DNA from 4 places in the Micromonospora sp. NBC_01796 genome. Region 4 is predicted to be linked to each of the others. Evidence: riboswitches for the same ligand, from Rfam matches in the RefSeq annotation. Region 4 holds a riboswitch; each other region holds the start of a gene.
What was found. A riboswitch is a leader RNA that binds a small molecule or an ion and turns the genes downstream of it on or off. The one in region 4 is predicted to bind cyclic di-AMP.

Region 1 (5,006 bases), 1.0 Mb from region 4:
AGCGAGGAGTATCCGACCAGCGGCCTTGATTCGCGAACGAACCTTCCCTAATGTGGGGCTCCGACCGCTGTGGGACGTCGGCGCCCATTTCCCCCCTCGGGTGGCACCCAGCGGTCGGTAACGAAGGAGTCGGTGCCGGTGGCACGCGTGCCCTCCCATCGCCATTCGACCAATCATGAGCATCCGGGTGGTGGCACACGCCGCCGCACGTACCGCCTGTTGGCGCTCTCTGCCGTGGTGCTCGCCGGACTGCTGCCCGCCACGCAGGCGCAGGCCGCTCCGACGGTCGACGAAATCGAATCGCAGATCGACACCCAGTGGGTGCAGCTCGAACCGACCATCGAGCAGTACAACAAGGTGCACGGCCAGCTTCTGGCGAACCAGAAGAAGTCGGCCGACCTGCAGAAGAAGATTCAGCCGCTGGCGCTACAGGCCAACATGGCGCTCGATCGGGTCGGTGACCTGGCCTCGCGTTACTACAAGACCGGCCCGTCGTCGGACCTGAACGCGCTGATCACCACCGGTACGCCGACCCAGCTCGCGGACCAGCTCACCATCCTGGACCACCTGGCCCGCCAGCAGCAGGAGCAGATCGCCGACGTCACCGCCGCCCGGGACAAGTACGACGGCGAGAAGCGCAAGCTGGACGAGCTGATCGCCCAGCAGAAGAAGCAGGACACCGAGCTCGCCGGCAAGCGCAAGCAGATCAACGGTGAGATCGAGCGGCTGGAGAAGCTGCGTCTGACCGCGTACGGGTCGAGCAGTGCCGGTGGCGCGTTGCGCAAGGGCCCCTGCCCGGCGACGTACCCCGGTGGTGCCGCCGGCACCGCGGTCAAGACCGCCTGCGCGCAGATCGGCAAGCCGTACGTCTGGGGTTCGACCGGCCCCAACTCGTTCGACTGTTCGGGCCTGACCCAGTACGCCTGGGGCAAGGCCGGGGTGAAGCTCACGCACTTCACCGGTGCACAGTGGAACGAGGGAAAGGCGGTGAGCCGGGCCGACGCCCGAGCCGGCGATCTGGTCTTCTTCTACGGTGATCTGCACCACGTCGGTATGTATGTCGGTAACGGGCTGATGGTGCACTCGCCACGGTCCGGTAAGCCGGTGCAGATGCAGAGCATTGACGTCATGCCGGTTGCCGGGTTCCGCCGTCCGGGCTGACCTGGTGTAATTGCCCAGATTTGCAATGAAGAACCCCTTGCCAGCGGCACCCGCCGTTAGCAAGGGGTTCTCTTTATGTCGACCACAACACACCGTACGTGGTTGTCTGATATACGGAAAGATTTCACTCCTGCCACGGGTTGCACTTCAATAACAGGCTTCCTACTGTGGGAGATCGTCGGGGCGGCACCAGTCCACCCAGCCCGGGTGGCACCGGCTCGACACCGCCGAATCGTTTTCCGAAACGAGCCGGGGACCCAGCACCTCGGGGTGAATCCGCGAATTCTCGTGGTAGGGCGCCACTTCCCGCCCGAACCCGTCAGCTAACCCGGTACGCGGTAACGGAAGAAGGAGCGCCCAACCCCGGTGGCTAGCCATGCCCCGCGGTCGCTGTCCGTTGCGTCGACTCCGGTCGACCCGATGACCGTGCGATCGCGTACCCGTTGGCCTGTCCGTACCAGCCTGCTCGCCGCGATCGCCGGCGTAGCCGTTCTCCTGCTCGGTACCACCCCGGCCCACGCCGAGCCCTCGGTCGCCGAGATCGAGAAGCAGATCGACGTGGCCTGGAACCAGCTCGAACCGATCATCGAGAAGCACAACGCCACCCGCCAGGACCTGGCCGTCAAGCAGAAGCAGGCCGACGCGCTGGCCAAGAAGATCCAGCCGTTGCAGCTCCAGGTCGACATGGCCATGGGCAAGGTCAGCGACATGGCCGTGCGGGCGTACAAGGGCGACAACGCCTCGGCGATCAACGCGATCCTGACCACGGACTCGCCGACGATGCTCGCCGACCAGCTCACCATCCTCGACCAGTTCGCCCGCCGGCAGCAGCACGACGTGCAGGCCGTGGTCGACCTCAAGGAGAAGTACGCGGCCCAGAAGGCGCCGCTGGACACCCTGGTCGCCCAGCTCACCCGCACCGAGGCCGACCTGGCCGCGAAGAAGAAGCAGATCGACGCCGAGATCGACCGGCTGCAGAAACTGCGGATCAAGGTGTACGGCAACGGTGGCGGCGGCCCGCTCGCCCCGGCCCCGTGCCCGTCCGAGTACCCGGGCGGCGGCGCCGGCATCGCCGTCAAGTACGCCTGCCAGCAGATCGGCAAGCTCTACGTCTGGGGCGCCGCCGGGCCGAACAACTTCGACTGCTCCGGGCTGATGCTCGCCGCCTGGGCCAAGGCCGGGGTGACGCTGCCGCACAACGCCGCCGCGCAGCGCCGGGTCACGGCGTACGTCAAGCGCGCCGACCTGCGCCCCGGAGATCTCGTCTTCTACTACGCCGACCTGCACCACGTCGGCATGTACGTGGGCAACGGGTGGGTGGTGCACGCCTCCCAGGCCGGTGAACCGATCAAGATGAAACGCGTCGACGAGGGCACGATCCACAGCTTCGGCCGCCCCGGCTGACCACCGGTCGACCCGTCTCGAAACGATCAGGGCTGGCATCCCGTACGCGGGTGCCAGCCCTGACTGTCGTCGCTACCCGCTCAGCGGGTCGGCCAGGTGCGCCAGTGCTGCCAGGAGCGGCTCGGGGTGGGGCCGCGCTGGCCCTGGTAACGCGAGCCGTACACGGCTGAGCCGTACGGGTGCTCGGCCGGGGACGAGAGCCGGAAGATGCAGAGCTGGCCGATCTTCATGCCGGGCCAGAGGGTGATCGGCAGGTTGGCCACGTTGGAGAGTTCCAGCGTGACGTGGCCGGAGAAGCCGGGGTCGATGAAACCGGCGGTGGAGTGGGTGAGCAGTCCCAGCCGACCCAGGCTCGACTTGCCCTCCAGTCGGCCGGCGAGCTGGTCGCCGAGCGAGATGACCTCGAGCGTCGAGGCGAGCACGAACTCGCCGGGATGCAGCACGAACGGCTCGCCGTCCGGCACGTCCACCACCGAGGTCAGGTCGTCCTGCTGACTCGCCGGGTCGATGTGGGTGTAGAGATGGTTGTTGAAGACCCGGAAGAGCCGGTCCAGCCGTACGTCGATGCTCGACGGTTGCACGAGTGCGGGCTCGAACGGGTCGAGCCCGAGAGTGCCCGCCTTGATCTCGATGACCAGGTCGCGGTCGGAGAGCAGCATCCCGACACCTTAGCGAGCCGTCGGGCCCGGTCACGGCGTACCCGTACCCGGAGTGGCGCCCGGCTCACGCGTGTCGCACTACCGCTCTCGAACATGTGTTCGATAGACTCTCCGCATGGCATCCTGGTCCGAATTCGCCGCCGACGCCCCGCGTCTCGCCGAGGCGATCCGCATCCTCCTGCAGCAGTACGGGCCGGGTCTCGGCTACCTGGCGACCGTGCGTGCCGACGGTGGCCCGCGCGTACATCCGGTGTCGCCGGTGATCAACGACGAAGGGCTGTTCTGCTTCGTCGTCGACTCACCCAAGCGGCGCGACCTCGAACGCGACGGCCGCTACGCGTTGCACTCGTTCCCGCCGGAGGAGAGCGACGACGAGGCGTACGTCGCCGGGCGGGCCCAGGCGGTCACCGACCCGGCGAAGATCGCCCGGCTGGCCGACACGGTGCGGGCCGAGCCGCGGGTCGACTGGCGGCTGTTCGAGTTCACCGTCGAGGCAGCCATGCTGGCCCGACACGGGCGGGCCGACGCGATCCCACTCGCCTACGGCGGGCCGGGCGGCGAGCGGCCGGGCGTCCAGGTGTGGCTCGACCCCACCGCCACCCGACCGCAGGTGACCCGCCGGGGTCGCCGTACCCGCCGGCACCCCAATCCGTCCGACTTACGCGGGGCGTCGACAGCCAACGCCGTCGACCAGCGTTTCGTCCGGGAGCCCCGGGTGGCGGCGGCAGCCCCCGACCCCGCCGTCTGGGCCTCCTGAAGAGTGTCCAGGCGCCCCTGAGTGGGCACTGTAAGTCCACAGGACGCGACGAGGGCCGGCTCCTCGGGAATGGGCCGGCCCTCGTCGTTCGACTTCATCACAACAGAGCGCGATAGGCCTGCCACGCCTTCACCATGCGGTTCACCTGTCCGAGGCTGAACCTGTCCATGCAGGAGTCGTTCGTGTAGTCCATGAAGTTGTGGATCGGGTCCAACCCCGGCTTGCTGACGCACGAGTCCCGGCCCGTCGGGCAGCCGAACGCCGGCTCCGCCTCGGCCGGGGTGTCCGCCACCGCGTCACCCTCACCCGTGCACCCGTCCTGGAACGTGTGGAAGAGATCCAGCCAGTGCCCGACCTCGTGCGTACCCGTGTCTCCCTCGTTGTACGGCTTCGCCGTACCGCCCGGCAGTGACTCCGAGAGCACCACCACCCCGTCGTACGAGGTCAGCTTCTTCTGCGGGAACGTCGCCCAGCCGAGCAGGTCGTCGCTGAGCGCGCCGAGATACAGGTTGAGAGTCTCCGGCCCACCGACCCGCAGTGCCTTTTTCATCTGCGTCTCGGTGAGGCTGTCCGCCACGATCGGATACCAGGCCGGGTTGACCACCCGGTTGAGCTTCTTCAGCTTGAACCTGAACGGCGTCACCGCGCTGCCACTCCCACCGGTGAACGCCTCGTTCAGCACCTTGAGCTGGGCGTCGATCAGCGCACGCGGGATGTTGCCGCCGGCCCGCGTACGGTCCCGGCTGATCACGTGCACCACCACCGGAATAGTGATCTTCGTCGGGGTGGTGCTGAACGGGGCGACCCCGACCCGCTCCGCGTACGCGGTGTCCAGATCGCGGTTACGTTGCGCCGCCTCGGTGCCGCTCAACTGGTTGGGGTCGTGCCCGCCCGGCGCACCGGGTTTCGCCTTGGCGAGCGGGTGGGTGTCCGCCGGTTCCACGCAGGGCGCGGCTGGTGCTCCGGCCGCGCCGGCGACCGCCGGCCGCGCGACCACCCCCGTCGATCCGAGCAGCAGTACGAGT
Region 2 (6,196 bases), 720 kb from region 4:
CAGCCCGCGCCCGTCCGGCGTGGTCACGATGCCGTTGGCGTTGACCCCGGCGCCGTAGACGATGTCGCCGGTCAGCGGCAGGGTTTCCGCCTCGTCGGCGTCCGGCAGCCCGCCCCACCGGTTCAGCGGCAGCTTGTACAGGACCGGGTTGGTCGAGTCGGTGAACCAGGCCGCGTCCGAGGTGAGGACCACGTCGTTGACGAAGCTCGGTACGGAGCTGAACTGGTAGCTGGCCAGCAGTTCCCCGGTGAACGCGTTGACCACCCGGGCGGTGGCGCCGGTGGCGGTGTTGCCGCCGCTGACGAACAGGCGCCCACGCAGGTCGACCTTGAGCCCCAGGGACGGGGTGCCCGAACCGGGGTTGATCACTTCACCCCGGCCGGTGAGCAGGCTGACCCGGTAGATGGCGCCGGTGGCGCGCGAGCCGAAGAAGGCGTACGGCAGCGCCCCGATCGCGATCCCCTCCGGCTGGAACCCGTCCGGCAGCGCGAACGTACCGGGGAAGATCGTGCCGGTTCGGTTCGTGGCGACCGGAGTCGCGGTTTCGGCGCTCGGAGCGGCGGCGGCCGGGGCGGCGGCCACCAGTACGCCGGTCAGCGTCATCGCGGCAAACAGGACGGTGGTACGGGGTCGAACTCGCATCCTCGATCTCCTCCCCCGCCGTTATGGCGGGCATCGGCTGATGTCGGTGTGTGCCGCGTCCGATGTTGCCCGGTCGATCCGCCCGTCGCCACCGCACCGCAGAGCGGCACCGCACGGCAGAGCGGCACCGGGCAGCGGAGGGGCCGGTCCGTCTGCCCGGCTGTGCGGGACGGGACGTCCGGACGTGGCGGGACGGGCGGCCGGTGACGGAGCATTGGGCCGGTGACGGAACATTGGCCGATGACGGGACGCTGGTCGGGGTGAGCTGGCCGCTGCTGCGCCTGGCCGTGGCCGGGCTGCGGGCCCATGCCGTACGGCTGCTGTTGACCGCCTTCGCGGTGGTGGTCGGGGTCAGTTTCCTGGCCGGCACGCTGGTCTACGGCGACACCGCGCGGGCCGCCTTCTACGACGACCTGGCCCGCTCGGCCCGGAACGTGGATGTGGTGGTGGAACCCGCCGAGACGTTGGTGTCGGACGAGACGGTGGCCCGGATCCGGGCGGTCGACGGGGTGGCCGAGGTGGACGGTCGGGTGATCGCCTGGCTGGGCCTGCTCGACCGGGACGGCCGGCTGCTGACCCAGCAGGGCCACGTCGGTTATGGACTCTCCCTGCCGGGTACGGCGTCGCTCGCCCCGTACGACGTGGCGGCGGGGCGGCTGCCCTCGGCGGCCGGTGAGGTCGCGGTGGACAAGACCACGGTGGCCGGCACCGGTTTCACGCTCGGCGCCCCGGTGACCCTGCTCGACCAGGCCGGTACGCCGCACCGGCTGACCCTGGTCGGGGTGCTGGACCTCGGGGTGAACCGCCTCTTCGGCGGCTCCCCGGTGGCGGCCCTGGCCGAACCCGACCTGACCCGGTTGACCGGCACCCAGCGGTACGCCCAGGTGGTGATCCGGGCCGAGCCGGGTGTCGACCCGCAGACGCTGGCCGACCGGGTGGCGCGGGTGACCGACGATCCACGGTTGGCGGTGCTCACCGGCGACCAGCTCCGGCACCAGCTCGCCGAACAGGCCGGCAAGTACGTCGACGGTTTCCTGGCGGTGCTGATCGGGTTCGGGCTGGTCTCGCTGACCGTGTCGGCGTTTGTCATCTACAACACCTTCGCCATCCTGGCCGCCCAGCGGGTACGCGAACTGAGCCTGCTGCGCTGCGTCGGCGCCTCCCGCCGGCAGGTCGGGACCGCGGTCCTGCTGGAGGCGCTGGCGCTGGGTCTGCTGGCGTCGCTGGGCGGGCTGGCGATGAGCCTCCTGGTCGGGTACGGGCTGATCTGGGGGCGGGAGCTGGTCGCCACCGACATCCCGCTGCACGCGCCGGTGGTGCGGTGGCCGACGGTGGCGGTGGCAATCGGCTTCGGCACGTTGGTGGCGGTGCTGGCGGCGCTCGTACCGGCGCTGGGCGCGGGGCGGGTGCCGCCGCTGGCCGCGCTGCACGGGAGCGCCACCGCCGAGTTGCGTGGTTCGACCGGTCGACGCGGACGGGTCCGGGTTCTGGTCGCCGCCGGGCTGGCCGGGGCGGGCCTGCTGGCGATCGTGGTCGGGGTGCCGCTGGCCTTTCCGGGGCTGCCGCTGGTGCTCGGCGGCGGCATGATCGTCTTCCTCGGGGCGGTGGTGGCGGCTCCGCTGCTGGTGCCGCGCGCGGTGGGCGTACTGGGATGGCTGCCGGGGCGGCTGTTCGGACCGGTCGCCCGGCTGGCCGTGGTGAACGCGCGGCGCAACCCGCGCCGGGCCGCCGCGACCACCATGGCGCTGACCGTGGGGGTGGCGCTGATGTCGATGTTCGCGGTGCTGCTGGAGACCGCCCGGGACCAGACCGGTCGGGAGCTGACCGAGAACTTCCCGGTGGACTTCGTGCTCGACCGGGCACGGGTCGACGGCACACCGGGGGTGACCCGCGGTCCGCTGCCGGCGGACCTGGCCGGCGTACTCCGGGCCGATCCGGCGTTCGCGACGGTGGCCGAGGTGCGGTTGGCGCCCGCACCGGCGGACCCGCAGGTACGGGTCTGGTCGGTGCCGCCGGAGCAGTTGCGCGGGCCGATCCGGCCGGAGGTGACCGACGGTGACCTGGCCGACCTGCGGCCCGGCACGGTGGCATTGGACCGCCGGGTGGCCCAGGCCCGCAACATCGGCCTGGGTGACCGGTTCCCGCTCGGCCTTCCCACCACCCCGAACGACACCGGCAGCGCGGACCCGGCGGGCTCGCTGATCGTGGTCGCGCTCTACGACGACGCGCCGACGAGTGGGGCGGCGCTGGTCGAGTGGGGCCAGTTCACCGCCGCGTACGGGGCCGGTGCGGCGAACCAGCTGCTGATCGACCTGGCCCCCGGCGTCGGTACGGCAGCCGGCCGGCAGGCGCTGGACGGGCTGCTGCGGGCGTACCCGGTGGTGCGGTTGAGCAGCGCGGCCGACCAGGCGGACGCGTTGTCGGCCTCGCTGGACGAGTTGCTCGGCATCTTCGCCGCCCTGCTCGGCATGTCGGTGCTGATCGCGCTGTTCGGCATCAGCAACACGCTCTCCCTGTCGGTCTTCGAACGGACCCGGGAGTCGGCGACCCTCCGGGCGCTGGGGCTGTCCCGGCGGCAACTCGGACGCCTGCTGCTCGCCGAGGCGGCGCTGATCGCGCTGGTCGGCGCGCTGGCCGGGATCGCCCTGGGGGTGGGGGTCGGCTGGACCGCGGCACTCGGGCTGATCAGCAGCTACGGGCACGGGCTGCCGGTCGTACCGGTGGGGCAGCTCGCCCTCTGCACGGGCCTGGCCTGCGGCGCGGCGGTGCTGGCCGGCGTGCTGCCGGCCCGCCGGGCGAGCCGGGCACCGATCGTGGCGGCCATGGCGAACGAGGGCTGAGCCGGCCCGGCTTCCCCGGTGCCGGTCCTGGCCAACCCGCTGGCACACATTGCGATATCAGCATATGTTGGGCCATAGCGGGACCGGCGACGGAGGGTGTGTGCGTGGGAGCGGGTCATGACCACGGCGCGCAGTCGATGCGCGCCGCCGAGCGACACCGGGGACGGCTCTGGTCCGCCTTCGGGCTGCTCGTCGTGTTCATGATCGTCGAGGCGATCGCCGCCCTGGCCACCGGCTCGCTGGCCCTGCTCTCCGACGCCGGGCACATGTTCACCGACGTACTCGGGATCGGCATGGCGCTGGCCGCGATGACCGCGACCCGGCGCGCGACCGACGACCCGCAGCGAACCTTCGGCCTCTACCGGCTGGAGGTCCTCGCGGCGCTCGCCAACGCGGTGCTCCTCTTCGGTGTCGCGATCTACGTGCTGGTCGAGGCGGCCCGCCGGTTCGGCCAGGACCACCCCCCGAGCGTGCTGGCCGGGCCGATGCTGGTGGTCGCCATCCTCGGTCTGCTGGCCAACCTGGTGGCCTTCGCGCTGCTGCGCGCCGGGGCACGGGAGAGCATCAACCTGCGCGGGGCCTATCTGGAGGCGCTCGGCGACACGCTCGGCTCGGCCGGGGTCATCGTCGCGGCGCTGGTGATCGCGAACACCGGTTGGTGGTGGGCCGACCCGGTGGTCGCGGTCGCGATCGGCCTGTTCATCCTGCCCCGGACGTGGCGACTGGCCCGAGCCGCGGTCCGGATCCTGGTGCAGGCCGCGCCGGAGCACCTCGACGTACCCACCGTGGCGGCCCGGCTCTGTGCCGTACCGGGTGTCGCCAACGTGCACGACCTGCACGTCTGGACGCTCACCTCGGGCATGGAGGTCGCCTCGGCGCACCTGACCCTGTCGGCCGGCGCCGAGGTGGGCGCGGTGCTGGCCGCCGCCCGCGGTGCGCTGCACGACGACTTCGACATCAACCACGCCACCCTCCAGGTCGAGCCCGGCAGCGCGACCGAGAACTGCGGCCCCGCCGACTGGTGAACCCCGATCGGGTACGCCTCACACCTGTCGTCGGTGGTGCACCGCGGCCCGGCTTTCGGTAGGCGGCCCCTATCGGGTCCACTCCTTACCGGCACCGGGACCCGACCACTCTTCGCTTTCCTCGCCCTTAATTTTTGTCCCCCGACCGGGTGAAATTTTCGGTTTATATCCGGCATATCACTTCGATTCATTTGGCAAGCCCGACGCGCCAACACTGTCCGTACTGGACCCGGCCGGTAGGCTCGGCACCGGTCTCCGCCGGGCGGCGCCCTCCGGCGCCTGCGGTGACCGTCGCCTAATCGCACATGCGAGCCGGGGAACCATCGCGTCATTGGGGTGCATCCGCGTCAGCGGTAGGGATCTTCCGTCCCGAACCCGTCAGCTAACCCGGTCGGCGGCTGACGGAAGGACGTGCACCGAATGCCATTGTTGGCGCCCGTACGACCCCGCTATCCGCGCGCGGTCCGAACCGCGATCGCGATCACCCTCACCCTGCTGGCCAGCGCCTTCACCCCCGCCGCCGCGCTGGCCGCACCCGCACCGTCGCGCACCGCCGTACTCGCCGCCGCACCCGGCGGCACCGACGACGAGGGCGGCAGCGACAGCCTCCGGGAGCAGCTCGACGTCGCGGCCAAGGGCTATCTCGACGCCCAGGCGGCACTGGACAACTCCACCAAGCGACAGCAGCAGCTCGCCGCACACCTGGGGACACTGGAGGCCGAGCTGGTCACCCGTACCCAGACGGTCGGCGAACTGGCCGGCATGGCGTACCGCACCGGCCGGCTGGGACCCCTCACCGCGCTGCTCAACAGCAACTCCCCGGACGGTTTCCTGGACCGCGCCGCATCCCTGGGCACGGTCGCCGCCAACGAGGACCGCCAGCTCCGGAACCTGATCGAGGTACGCGACCAGGAGGCTCGGGCCAAGGCGGCGATCGACAACGAGATCCGGGAACAGCGCAAGCAGCTCGACATCATGGCCAAGCGCAAGCAGCAGGCCGAACGGGCACTGGCCGCCGCCGGCAGCGGCGGGTCCAGCCCCGGGGTCACCGGCACCACCACCGCCGCCACGGCCAAGCCCGCACCCCGCAACTCGGACGGCTCGTGGCCGAAGGAGTCGTGCAGCGTCAACGACCCGACCACCACCGGCTGCATCACCCCGCGCACCCTGAACGCCATGAACCAGGCCAAGGCGGCGGGCTTCACCCGCTTCGTCTCCTGCCACCGCACCGGCGGCTCGGGTGAACACCCGAAGGGCCGGGCCTGCGACTTCGCGGCGGAGAAGGGCGGCTTCGGCGGGGTCGCCACCGGCGGCGACAAGACGTACGGCGACAACCTCGCCGCGTACTTCGTCAAGAACGCCAGCCGCCTCGGTGTGCTCTACGTGATCTGGTTCAAGCAGATCTGGCTACCCGGCAGCGGCTGGAAGGCCTACAACGGCGGCGGCGACCCCTCCAGCAACCACACCAACCACGTCCACCTCTCCGTGAACTAACCCCCGCTCCACCCCTCCCCGCGAAGGCGCGTCGGCGCGAAAGCGCGTCGGCGCGAAAGCGCGTCGGCGCGAAAGCGCGTCGATCTTGCAGTTGTGGCGGTACGCAAACCCGGACCGACAACACAAATTCGGGCGCCACAACTGCAAGATCGACGGTGGGTACGGGGGACGGGGTGGGGATCAGGGGTTGGCGTT
Region 3 (6,196 bases), 1.3 Mb from region 4:
GGGTAGAGCGGGAAGCGCCCGTTGGCGTTCTCGAAGAGCAGCCAGACCTCTTTGAAGGCGTCCCGGTCGTGCTTCTTGCGCCAGTCCATCGGCTCGGGGCTGGCTTCGTCGCCGCAGAACGCCTGGAGGTCGAGTTCGGCGAAGGTGAGCGGGTGCTCGCGGTGGTGCCGGTTGGAGCGCCCGGGGTCGCTGGGGTACCGGTCGACGGCGACCCGGACCAGGTAGCGGGTGACGGGTTCGGTGCCGGCGTTGTAGAGCGCCCGCCGGATGACGCACCGGTACGCCTTGTCCTGGTGGGTGAGGGTGGCGGACTCCTGCTCGACGATGAGCCCGGTGCCCGGGGGCAGCCACTGTTCGGGTACGGGCGGGTCCCGGTGCGCGGTCATGTTCGACCGGGCGTGCCGGAGTTCGTCGTACTCCTGGAAGCGTTGCCAGATCGCGCCGGACGCGGCGAGTACGGCCTCGGCCCGGCGGGCGAAATCCTCGGTGGGCCGGTGGCGGCGGCCCTCTACGTGACTGACATATGAGGGGTCGAACCCCATGCGGGCGGCGAGCTGCTTCTTGGTCATGCCCCGCTCGACCCGCCGTCTGGAGAGTTCGGCCGCGAACGAGTCGGCAGCTCGCTCAATGGGCGAGGTGGTCATCGGGTTCCTAAGGGGCCGGGAATCCCAGTCTGGTGGGCGACCTACCCACTGGGGCAGAACTGCCGCGTTAACGACATTTGGCTTGACAATTCTTCCATCATCATCGATCCTATCGCGGCTCGATGCCCTGCTCAGGGCCATGGTCGAGCCCTCCGATCGGTCACTCCCGGTTACCTGTCACCCGTTCGGGTATCCGCCCGCCAGGCGTACCGGTGGATCTCGGTAGCCGATGGTGACGAACGCCTCCGCACCCTCCAAGATGTGGTTAGGCTTCCCTTAGTGCTAACGTGGCGACCGGTACGGTGACCGAAGGGCGGGTGCGGTGACAGCGGTGACACCATGGCGAACGCGGCCCCTGCGCCACGCTGACCTGGGCATCCTCCCGACACGGCGGCACCGCGCCGCCGACCCGCTGGACACTTCCGAGCAGCAGACGGGTGACCCACGGTGACGGCCGTCATCGATGGGCGCGCGTACGCGACCGCACCGCTCGCACCGGTCAACGCGACCCTGCGTCAGATGTTCGGGACCGACGACCTGCCCGGGCTCGTACCCGGACTGTTCGTCGACGACGAGCGGGGCTGGCTGCCCGCCACCGACCTGATCAACGGCAGTCACCTGCCCGACCTGCTGGCCGCCGCGCAGCGCTCCTGGCAGTCCACCCCGCACGCCGCCGCCGCGCTGTTCTGGAAGTCCTACACCTACTGGTTGGCGCTGCCCACCGTGGTCGGCTGGGCAGCCGCCCGCCGGGTCCCCCTGCTCCGGGCGTCGGACGTACTGGTGCGGGTCGAAACCGACCGGGCGACGCTGACCCTCGGGCTGCGCCGCTCGACCACGGTCGCGGTGCTCGCCTCCGACCCGCTGGCGCTCAGCGGGCTGCCCGAGGTGCGGGTGCTCACCGACGAGACCCAACTCCTCCGCGAGCTGCGTGCCTCGTTGCTCGACGAGCACCTGACCCCGCTGCTCGACGCGATCCACACCCAGGTCCGGGTCGGCGCCCGTACGCTGCTCGGCTCGGTCGCCTCCGGGGTCGCGTACGGCATCCTGCGGGCCGCGGCCGGCCTGCCCGGCGCGTCCGAGGAGAACGTCGCGACGCTGCTTCGCGCGCTCGACCTCGAAGACCTGATCGAGCTGGTGCCCGGTCCGGACGGTGAGCCGACCGTGCAGCGCAAGACGTGCTGCCTCGCCTTCACCCTGCCGCAGCCGCGGATCTGCAAGGGCTGCTGCATCCGCTCGAACTGAGCCCGGGCAGGACGCCCCGCCGGTTCACCCGTCCGGCAGGGGACGGACGTCCCAGACCCGGACCCCCGCCGATGGGCTTCGGCACGACGCCGGTCAGCGCGGTCATCCCGGCGCGCAGTGCGTCGGCCCGAGCACCTCCGCGCGGCTGGAACCAGAGCCCGGAGGTGATCCAGACCGCCAGTCCGAAGTAGCTCAGCACCGCGCGATGTCCGGCAGCGGACCGCGCCGGTGACGGCGCGGGGTCACGGGCATCGCCGCGCTCTGTGCCCGAACGCCCGGAAGGCGGACGGGGACGGATCAACCGAACAATCCGTTCGTGCCACGCCGATGCCTCAATTTCCCTACGGTCGTCGTAGATGGTTCACTCTGTCGGTCCAGGGTGCAGGTCGAGTTTCAGATCGCGAGGAATCGACGCATGGCAGAAATCACTGGGGATCAGCGAGTTCAGTCCGAGGTACTCGAGGGTCTCGCGACCGCCGTGAACCACCGCCGATGGTTTGTTGAGCTGGCGCTGCCCTACCTGGGGGACAACCCGATCGAGATCGGCAGTGGCCTCGGTGACTACGTGCTCGAGTGGGCGCCGCACTTCCCCAGGTTCACGGCCACCGAGGCCGATCCCGACCGGTTGGTGGCACTGAAGGAGCGCCTCGCCGGCGAGTCCAACGTCGAGGTACGGCAGATGCTGCTGCCGCAGCCGGAGCAGGAACGCGGCGACTACAGCGCGGCGGTCTCGTACAACGTGCTCGAACACATCGAGGACCACGTCGGAGCGCTGCGGAGCATGCGGGAACTGGTGCGTCCCGGCGGTGCGATCGTACTGATCGTGCCGGCGTTCGAGTTCGCCATGGGTCCGGCGGACATCGCCACCGGACACGTACGGCGCTACACCAAGAAGACGATGCGGGCCGCGCTCACCGACGCGGGGCTGACCGTGGAGCGGTTGCACTACGCGAACGCCCTCGGCCTCATCGGCTACTACATGGCGACGAACGTGTTCCGGCTGATGCCCAAGGAAGGCCCGATGGTGAAGGTCTACGACAGCCTGGTGCTGCCGGTGACCAAGGCGGCGGAGCAGCTCGTGCGGCCGCCGTTCGGACAGTCCGTCTTCGCCGTCGCCCGGGTACCCGGCGCGTCGGAGGCCTGACCGGAGAGCGACGACCGACACCGTTCAACCCGTCCCCGGTGTCGGCCGTCCACTTACTCCGGCAAGCTCAGCCCTTGACCTGGTACGTGGGCCGGATTACCGCCCGTGCCAGGGTGTGGAAGGTCAGGTTGAAGCCGACGTACGCCGGGCTCGCGTCCGGCGTGAGGTCGAGCTGCTCCACATCGAGGGCGTGTACGGCGAAGAGGTACCGGTGGACGTGGTCGCCGGCCGGCGGGGCAGCGCCGCCGTACTCCTGGGTGCCGTAGTCGTTGCGGACGGCGAACGCACCACCCTCGACGGACCCGGCCTTGCCCGCGCCCCGGGGTAGCTGGGTGACCGACACCGGGATGTTGACCAGGACCCAGTGCCAGAAACCGCTGGTGGTAGGCGCGTCCGGGTCGTAGCAGGTGACCGCGAAGCTGCGCGTCCCGTCCGGGAAACCGGACCAGGCGAGCTGCGGCGACAGGTCGCCACCGCCCACGCTGGAGTGTACGAACTCGGTGCCCAGCGGCTCCCCGTCGCGCACGTCGTCGCTGGTCAGCGTGAACGCCGGCACCGGCGGCAACAGGTCGTACGGGTCCGGCCCGATCGCTCGCTCAAGGTTCATCAGGATGTCCTTCCAAAGAGGGAGACTCAGTGTCTTTGTACCCTGTCCGGCCCGCCTCAGTGCTGCCGGTGGGGGAAACAGTGGGCAACCGGTCTCCCGACGTCCACGACAACGCGGCCGGGCCCCATTCTCGAAATACCGATCCGACCGCTCGTACGGATGGCCCGCCGCTGTTTCAGCCGAGAATCAGCACCGGTTCGGAAACCCTCTACCTCGTACGCGGACGCGCCTTTCATCCGGGCTTTTCCCGGCCGGTTCGGCGGCGCTTTCGTGGTCCGGTCGTGGGCGCTCTCCCGGTCTGGTCGTCGGCGCTTTCCCCGTCGGGTCGTCGGCGCGACCCCCGACCGGCGGAGCGTGAGCGACGACTCGCTGGCCGCCGCACCGGTCGACCGAGGCGGGGGGACCCCGGGTCCGTGGCCGCCGACGAGGGGACCAGCCCACCTCGGCCCAACGGACATTTCTCTGATCCGGACTCCGTGCCGGCAATGTCACCCCGTCGACAAATCCGACGTCGTCAACGTGCGGGACACAAGCGGGTACGTCGGTCGCAGTCAAACTGGTCACTGCGGCTACAACCACTCTCCGTGATCACGAGTCGAGGGTCGCACCACCCGCAAGAAGCGGCATGGGTCACGGTTTAAGCAGGCCAAGAGGGGTTGGCAGGAGCAGAAGCGGCCCAGTAACGTCAGCCCGTCTGGTCCGGCCCTTAGTCACCGCGGGTGACACCGGAACAGGCCCGCTGAGTCGTAACTGTTACGAGCCGGGGACCCAAAGTAGTTCTGGGGTGAATCCGCGAACCATTGGTTCGCGGTAGGGCGTGCTTCCCGCCCGAATCCGTCAGCTAACCCGGTAGGCGGTATCGGAAGGAGAACATGCTCGTGCAGCGCCGTACCTGCCGTGGCCCAACCCTCGATCCCCCCGGCCCGTTCCGCCACCTGCCCCGGCTCGCCCGCATCGCGGTCCAGCCCGCGAAGGTAGCGCACTAGGCCCACTCCGACGACCGGCGACGCACACGCGTACGCGGTCGGTGGCACGAGGACGCGCGTGACCGGTAGGTGATCCGAAATCGCCCGGCAATTCCCGTGGCGAGTTCATCCGGTAACGCATTTCACCGCATCGCGGTGACGGTTCCGCACGCCCCGATCCGGACCCGACGGCTGGCGGTGAATCCGCCCCGCCGATAGCGCGTACCCCGGTCACGTACCCGGCCCCGGCAGAGACATCTCGCCATCCCGATTCATGTGCCCCCGATCGCAGATCGGCACATCTGCGGAGGATCTATATGAAGCATCGTCAGCAACTCCGACGCGTCGTGACCGCCAGCCCGTACCGGGCCGGCGCCGTCTCCGCCGCCGTTCTCGCCGTGGGTCTCACCACCGGCATCCTGCTCACCCAGGGCAACGGGTCCACCCCGCCGGCCAACGCCTCGACCATCGCGGTCGCGGAGAAGATGGGCGGCCAGGCCGGCGCCGAGGTCGCGCCCAGCCTGGTAACCCCGAGCCCGGCCACCCCGTCCCCGAGCGCCTCGACCTCGGCACCGGTTCCGGCGGCCCCGTCGTCGGCCCCGCCCACCGCCGCGAAGGCCGTGGCGACACCGACCAAGGCGGTCAAGAAGGCTCCCCCCGCGTCGAAGGTGCTCGACTACGACTACGAGGCGCAGATCAACGGCTGGTACTGCGGGCCGGCGGCCACCCGGATCGCCCTCACCGCCCGCGACCGTCAGCCGAGCCAGGACGACGTCGCCGCGGCCCTGGGCACCACGTTCAACGGGACCAACTCCGCCGACGACGTCACCCGTGGGCTGAACAGCCTGGCCAAGACCAACTTCTACACGAGCACGTTCATCCAGGGGTCCCCGTCCCCGGCCCAGATGGACCAGCTCCAGGCGGACGTCGTACACGCCGTCAGCAGCGGGTACGCGGTCGTCGCGAACATCGCCGGTTCGGCGACCGACACCGACGGCGGCTGGCACTCGTACGACGGTGGTCACTACCTCACCGTCGTCGGTTACCGCGACAGCGGACGGACCGTGCAGATCGCGGACCCGGCGTTCGTCAACGGGGTCAGCTCCTACTGGATGACCACGATCGACCTGGCCAACTGGATGGCCACCCGAGGCTACTCAGCCTGACCCGCCCTCCCCCCGGTCCCGGGTGCCGACCCAACCGGTCGGCACCCGAGGCTGTCCGTACCAGTGGGACGGTGGCCGCGTTGCCACAACCATCCACGTACGCGTGCGTTGACCCTGTCGTGACCATGGACCTCGCCAATCGGGCGGACACCGGCGACCGCAGGGTCCCGGCGGCCGGCGGTGCTCCCAGTCGCTACTCCGAGCCGGTCGCCACCGCGCGCCGGTACCCCGAACGAAAGGCACAGGTGGTGGCCATGGCCGGTCAGGTGTTCGCCCGATGAGCCGCGTCGACGAGCCGCTGACCCGCGCGGGAATCTGGGAGGCGGCGGCGATGACCATCGCCCAGCACGAGGACCGGGGTACGTCCTACGCTCCCGGCACCTGCGCCTGTTGCACCCCGGACGGCTGCGCGCAGTTGAGCTGGGCGA
Region 4 (6,196 bases):
GCATGTGACCGCCGTGGTCGTGGCCTGCACCCATGGGTCGCCCTCCCTCGTCGCCGCGCCGTCTCCCACAAAGTATGCGTACATCGCTATGTGTGCAAGTCAGAAGTGGGACTCATTGCCAGCTTCGATCGATTCGGGCGGTGACGGGCCGGAAAGCGACAGGAAGGGGCCGGTGGCGGGTCAGCCGGCGAAGAGCAGGAGCAGGCCGGCGATCGTGTAGCCGACCATCAGCACCAGCAGCGGCACCTGCGCGGCGATCGCGGACCGGCCGGGGAACAGCACCAACGCCCGGTCGTGGCTGAGCACGGTGCCGAGCAGGTGCCCGAGCACGATCAGCGTGACCTGCAACATGGCCACCCCGGTCGGGGTGACCAGGGCCGCGCTGACCGACCAGTCCGCCGTACCCAGCCAGTTGGCGTCCCCGGTGGCGAGCGGGTCGGAGAGCAGCGCGACGGTCCGCTGCCCCTCCAGGACCAGCAGCGAGTAGTAGTGCGCGAGCACGTACCCGACCGCGATCGGCACGATGCAGTGGGCGATCTCGGCCGCCACGTCTGCCGGCCGCACGCCCGGTGCCAGCTTCGCCGCGATCAGGCAGGTGAGGCCGTACGCGGCCAGCACCAGGCCGATCAGCACCAGCATCCCGACGGTGTTGGTGAGCACCGCCGGCAGTTGCGTGTTCTGCACGAACCGGAACCACGCGGGGGCGTTGGAGAGGCTGTCGAACAGGGTGGAGCCGAGCAGGACGACCACCACCGCGGTGAGTCCCGGAGCCGGGGCGAGCCCGCTCATCCCCTCCAGCGGGTTGCGCCAGACCAGCACCCCGTCGTCGCGACGGCCGACCACCGCCAGCCGGCCGACCAGGTCGCTGTACACCTCGAAGGCGTCGCCCCGGTCGAAGAACCCGACCCCGAACACGGCCGCCCCCACCAGCATCAGCAGCGCGTACGCGACCAGCCAGGTGCGGATGACCGGGACGGTGGCCCGGTCCGGCGCGACGAGTTCCAGCCAGACGAACGCCAGCAGGCCGAGCGCCGCCGGCCAGTAACCCAGCCGCGACGGTAGCGCCAGCGGCCCCCGACGCGGATCCCGCCGGAGCAGCGCCGCAGCGAGCAGATAGGCCGTACGCAGGGGATTCAGCGCCCGCCACACCGGTCCGAACAGCAGCGAGGCGGGCACCAGCCCGACCCAGAACAGCACGTAGAACAGCCCGGCGGTGGGGTTGCGGTCGACGTCCGGGCCGAAGAAGAGCCCGATCGCGAAGTAGCCCGCGAACACCAGTCCCAGGATCCGCAGGATCCACTGCCAACCGGCCGAGTCGACCAGCCGGGCGGCCCGGTCCGGCAGCGGCCGACCCGCCTCGGCGTCACCCAGCCTCGGCTCCCGCCAGAACGCGCCCAGCACCACGAACGAGATGACCAGGGCCAACGCCGCACCCGTCACCGCGTACGCGAACGGGATGGGCAGGTCCTGCCGCCCGCCGACCCCGTGGGCCAGCAGTTCGGGGACCGTCCTCATCGGACCAGTAGCTGGAACAGCAACACGCCCGACTCGTGCGTCTCGACCTCGAACAGGCCGTCCATGTCCGCCACGAACTCGACCGTGGCCGGCTGGCCCGCGGGCAGTTCCGCGCCGACCTCGTACCCGTGCACGTGCACCCGGTCCGGAACGTCGCTGGTCACGGTGATCCGGACGGACTGGCCCTTCTTCGCGTCCACCCGGCCCGGCTGCGGCTCGGACCGGCCCTCGGTGATGGTGATGGCCACCTCGACCGGCGCGCTGGAGTCAACCGGTTCGTCGGTGGACCCGCATCCGGTGCCCGCGACGGCCAGCAGGACGGCACCGGTCAGTGCGGCCAGTGCACGGCGACGGCCGATAGAGGGCATCATCAACATCTCCCCGGTCAGCCGGTCCCGTGACATCGGGAAGCGACTGTAGCGTCTTGCCGGGCACAGCGGAAGCCACCATGATGGGCCGATGCGATCGACCCGGCTGGTTACCGTCCGCGCGGCATGCCGCCTGTTCGCCGTTGTTCTCGGCGCCACGATCGCCCTCGCGGTGGCCGGATCACCGGCGTCCGCACACGGTCAGCTCGCCGTCTCCAACCCGGTTGCCGGCGCCACGCTGTCCCAACCGATGCAGTCGTTGGAGCTGTACTTCACCGAGGCTCCGGCGGCCAACGCCTACTTCACCGTCACCGCGCCGAGCGGCGTACGGGTCGACGCCGGTTGGCGGCCCGGCCCGGACAAGCGGCTCGACCGCCCGGTGACCGAGCTGAACCTGGTCAACGGCAAGTGGGAGCCGAAGCTCTACCACACCGGATTCTCGGCGTTCGTCCAGGTTTCGCACTGGCCGGAGAAGGGCGAGTACACCGCCAGTTACCTGTCGGTGGCCTCGGACCGCGAGCCCGTACGCGGAACGGTGAAGTTCTCCTACTCCGGGGCGCCGACCCGCGCGCCGCAGGGCTGGAGCGCACCGACGAACGCCGCCGACCCGGCACTGCTCGCCCTGGCCGAGAACCCGGACAGGCCGGCGTCGAGCAATCCCGGTGCCGGCAACACCGTCGCACCCGCGTCGCCGGTGCCGGACAACGCCAGTGGCGCCTCCGACGACGGCAGCCCGATGGTCTGGTTGCTGCCGGTGCTGCTGCTGGTCGGGGTGATTGTCATCGTCGCCCTGGCGATCCGGCCGCGACGTACGGCCAGAATCAACACCGGTCCGGCGAACCGTGGGCGGCCCGTCACCACCGCGGCGGCCAGACGTGCGGCGGCGGCCCGGAAAGCCGCGGCCGGCAACCAGTCGGCGGGAAAGGCGCAGCCGTCGCGCAAACGCGGCAACCGCTGATCGGCGATCGCTGATTCGACAATCGGCGCCATCACCATTACAGCGGGTATCCATGTTGGCCGGAACCGCGAATAATAACCGAAAGTTGTTGTCCCATAACGCTTTTCGTACCGGATGGGCATGCCCATCGGGACGCGTCACACGGTAAGATTCTTCGCGGTCAACGCCAATCGGCGCCAACCGGTGCCGGCGGGACCGTCGCCTAATCGTCCTGGACGAACCGGGGAACCGAGTACGTGGGGTGAATCCGCAACAGCGGTAGGGATCACTTCCATCCCGAACCCGTCAGCTAACCCGGTCGGCGACCAACGGAAGGATCCTGCATGACGGCACCCCTCCGCCGATGGTTCACGCCTGCCCTGACCCTGGTCACCACCGTGCTCATGGTGGCGCCGTTCTCGGTCCCGGTGCAGGCCGCGCCGGCAACGCCGGCCCCGGCGGCCGAGTCCGACAACCAGTTGCTGAGCGAGGTACTGGAGGCGACCGGCCGGCGTTTCGCCGACGCCAAGGCCGCTCTCGACGCCTCGAAGAAGCGTCAGGCCGTCCTGGCCACCGAGCTGGCGAAGGCCGAGACCCAGATCGAGGAGCTGACCCCCCAGGTCACCGAGATCGCCGCCCGTTCCTACCGCACCGGCAAGCTGGGCGCGGTATCGGCGCTGCTCAACAGCGCGTCCCCGGACTCCTTCCTGGATCGGGCCGTCGCGCTCGACGAGATGAACGCGGTCAACGACCAGAAGCTGCACGAGCTCAACACCGCCCAGGAGTTGGTCGAACGCGCCAAGGCCCTGGCCGACGCCGAGGTCAAGGAGCAGGAGAAGCAGCAGGCCGTGATGGCACGGCAGAAGCAGGACGCGGAACGCTCCCTCGCCCTGGTCGGCGGCAAGAAGCTCACCAACGGCTTCGTCAACGCCAGCTCGCCGGTGGCCAAGGCGGCCCCGCGTACGGCCAGTGGCGGTTGGCCGAAGGAGTCGTGCAACAAGGACGACCCGACCACCAGCGGCTGCGTCACCCCGCGCACCCTGCACGCGTACAACGAGGTGAAGAAGGCGGGCTTCAACCGGTTCGTCGGCTGTCACCGCAACGGTGGTCCGTTCGAGCACCCGAAGGGCCGCGCCTGCGACTGGTCACTACTGAACAGCGGGTTCGCCTCCGCGCGTACGCAGGACCAGCGGCTGTACGGCAACAACCTGACCGCGTTCCTGGTCCGCAACGCGGACCGGCTCGGCATCCTCTACGTGATCTGGTACAAGCAGATCTGGTTCCCCGCCACCGGCTGGAGCTCCTACAGCGGCGAAAGCGACCACACCGACCACGTACACATGTCCATGCTCTGACCCGCTCCACGCCGCGTCGATCTAGGGCAAATGGGTGTTTGTTGATCTCTATCCACCCCCATTTGCCCTAGATCGACGCGGCGTGGAGCGGGGAGGGCGAGGGGGGCGGGGGGAGAGGCGGGGGGAGAGCTTGAGGTGGGGTGACGTGTCATCCTGGCGGGTATCATGAGCGGGTGGCGGCGAACGGGGAGCGGTGGCTCAGTGAGCGGGAGCAGCGTGCCTGGCGTTCCTTCATCACCATGCAGATGGAGTTGCAGAGCAAGCTGAACCGGCAACTGCTCGCCGACACCGGCCTCTCCGAGAGCGACTACGCCGTCCTGGTCCACCTCAGCGAGGCCCCCGAGGGGCGGCTGCGGATCTTCCAGCTCCGGGGCCACCTCCAGTGGGAGAAGACCCGCCTCACCCACCACCTGGGGCGGATGGCCCGGCGCGGACTGGTCGACCGGGAGCCCTGCGTGACCGACCCGCGGGGCGCGTTCATCCAGATCACCGAGACCGGCCTGGCGGAGATCACCAGAGCGGCGCCGAAGCACGTGTCGCACGTACGGCGCCTGGTGGTCGACGTACTCACCCCGGAGCAACTCGACACCCTCGGGGAACTCTCCGACGTCATCCGGGCCGCATTCGACGCCGAGCCCTGCGACGCCGACACCGAGGACGACCCGCAGCGGGTGCCCTGCGACGAGTGAGACCGGCCCCGAACCGGGGCCGGCCCCACTGAAAGCTGTGCACCACCGCGTCAGGCGCGGTTGAGGACCCAGGTCAGGCCGCTGGCGTCCTTCGGCGTCAGGGTCAGGGTGTTCCCCCCGCACTGGTAACGGCCCTCGCCCAGCAGCGGCTGGATGTCGACCACGTCGCCGCTGCGGCTGGCGCCGTCACCGACGTACTCCGAGATCCTGACGTTCTCGAAGAGCGTGGCCGGCGTCGGCTCGGTCAACCCCACGGTGACCCGGGTGTCGCCCCACTGCAACGGCGGCACCGGGGCCCAGTCGCCGGTGGTGCCGCCACCGGCGCCGGTGCTGACCGTGCCGCTGGCCTTGCCGGCGTAGCTGAACGTGCCGGCGATCCTGGCGTCGCCGAGTTGGGCCTTGAAGGTCACCGGCTTCATCGAGCCGAAGTCGACCGTGGTCTCGCCGTTCGGCCCGATCTTGACCAGTACCCCGTCCCCGCCACCGATGCTGGCGCTGGCCAGTGCCCCGCCGGTCTGCCCGGCGGCCGAGGCGGTACGCCAGTCCCCGGTCACGCAGGACGCCACCGGGCCACCGGTCGCCGGCGCGGCGGTCGCGCTGCCGGACGGCGCCACGGCGCTCGTGCCGCCGGACGGGCTCGGTGTGGCCAGGCCGACGGCTCCCCCTTCGGTGCAGCCGCTCACGGCCAGGCCCAGTCCGGCCAGGGTCGCCACCGCCGCTATCGCCGAAGTACGCATTCGTCCTCCTCCAGTTCGTCCGGGGCGGCTACCCGTCGCGCCGATCGCGGCGCTTCGTCGGGCCCGCGACACCGATCGCGGCGTCACGGGATCCGCCCACCGCTTCTGCTACCCAGAACCGGACATCGACCAAACCGGAAGCCCTACGCTGCCCTGGGGGCCACCACCTCCCCCGCGCCCGTCCCGTCCCCCGGAAGGCACCCCATGAAGATCATCGCCGCCGATGTGTTCGTCACCTGCCCCGGCCGCAACTACGTCACCCTGAAGATCACCACGGATGACGGCCTGGTCGGGTACGGCGACGCCACCCTCAACGGCCGTGAACTCTCCGTCGCGTCGTACCTGCGCGACCATCTCGTCCCGCTGCTGATCGGGCGGGACGCGGCGCGGATCTCCGACACCTGGCAGTACCTGTACCGGGGCGCGTACTGGCGGCGGGGTCCGGTCACCATGACCGCCATCGGTGCCGTCGACGTGGCCCTCTGGGACATCAAGGGCAAGGCCGCCGGCCTCCCGGTCTACCAACTCCTCGGCGGGGCGGCCCGGGACGGGGTCACCGTCTACGGCCACGCCAGCGGCGCCGGGATCGACGAGG

Region 1: it holds a riboswitch for cyclic di-AMP, as region 4 does, so the genes downstream of both, OIE47_RS14225 (C40 family peptidase) here and OIE47_RS18940 (coiled-coil domain-containing protein) in region 4, are expected to answer to the same signal.
Region 2: it holds a riboswitch for cyclic di-AMP, as region 4 does, so the genes downstream of both, OIE47_RS22370 (coiled-coil domain-containing protein) here and OIE47_RS18940 (coiled-coil domain-containing protein) in region 4, are expected to answer to the same signal.
Region 3: it holds a riboswitch for cyclic di-AMP, as region 4 does, so the genes downstream of both, OIE47_RS12965 (C39 family peptidase) here and OIE47_RS18940 (coiled-coil domain-containing protein) in region 4, are expected to answer to the same signal.

What each region holds. Positions count from the first base shown of each region.
Region 1 covers NZ_CP109078.1:3,082,534-3,087,539, forward strand. Annotated here, with positions in the region: gene OIE47_RS14220 (NlpC/P60 family protein) at 133-1,161, shown strand; cyclic di-AMP (ydaO/yuaA leader) riboswitch at 1,377-1,514, shown strand; gene OIE47_RS14225 (C40 family peptidase) at 1,582-2,565, shown strand; gene dcd (dCTP deaminase) at 2,646-3,224, opposite strand; gene OIE47_RS38005 (pyridoxamine 5'-phosphate oxidase family protein) at 3,340-3,981, shown strand; gene OIE47_RS14240 (zinc metalloprotease) at 4,079-5,006, opposite strand, start outside.
Region 2 covers NZ_CP109078.1:4,828,777-4,834,972, reverse strand. Annotated here, with positions in the region: gene OIE47_RS22385 (superoxide dismutase) at 1-642, opposite strand, end outside; gene OIE47_RS22380 (ABC transporter permease) at 846-3,482, shown strand; gene OIE47_RS22375 (cation diffusion facilitator family transporter) at 3,587-4,507, shown strand; cyclic di-AMP (ydaO/yuaA leader) riboswitch at 4,790-4,920, shown strand; gene OIE47_RS22370 (coiled-coil domain-containing protein) at 4,937-6,001, shown strand; gene OIE47_RS22365 (hypothetical protein) at 6,182-6,196, opposite strand, start outside.
Region 3 covers NZ_CP109078.1:2,814,683-2,820,878, forward strand. Annotated here, with positions in the region: gene OIE47_RS12945 (peptide deformylase) at 1-644, opposite strand, end outside; gene OIE47_RS12950 (hypothetical protein) at 1,104-1,886, shown strand; gene OIE47_RS12955 (class I SAM-dependent methyltransferase) at 2,302-3,030, shown strand; gene OIE47_RS12960 (YbhB/YbcL family Raf kinase inhibitor-like protein) at 3,098-3,637, opposite strand; cyclic di-AMP (ydaO/yuaA leader) riboswitch at 4,365-4,508, shown strand; gene OIE47_RS12965 (C39 family peptidase) at 4,920-5,768, shown strand; gene OIE47_RS12970 (hypothetical protein) at 5,894-6,049, shown strand; gene OIE47_RS12975 (hypothetical protein) at 6,046-6,196, shown strand, end outside.
Region 4 covers NZ_CP109078.1:4,104,560-4,110,755, reverse strand. Annotated here, with positions in the region: gene OIE47_RS18960 (cation diffusion facilitator family transporter) at 1-34, opposite strand, end outside; gene OIE47_RS18955 (hypothetical protein) at 181-1,515, opposite strand; gene OIE47_RS18950 (hypothetical protein) at 1,512-1,919, opposite strand; gene OIE47_RS18945 (copper resistance CopC family protein) at 1,975-2,841, shown strand; cyclic di-AMP (ydaO/yuaA leader) riboswitch at 3,031-3,161, shown strand; gene OIE47_RS18940 (coiled-coil domain-containing protein) at 3,165-4,175, shown strand; gene OIE47_RS18935 (MarR family winged helix-turn-helix transcriptional regulator) at 4,349-4,864, shown strand; gene OIE47_RS18930 (hypothetical protein) at 4,915-5,601, opposite strand; gene manD (D-mannonate dehydratase ManD) at 5,806-6,196, shown strand, end outside.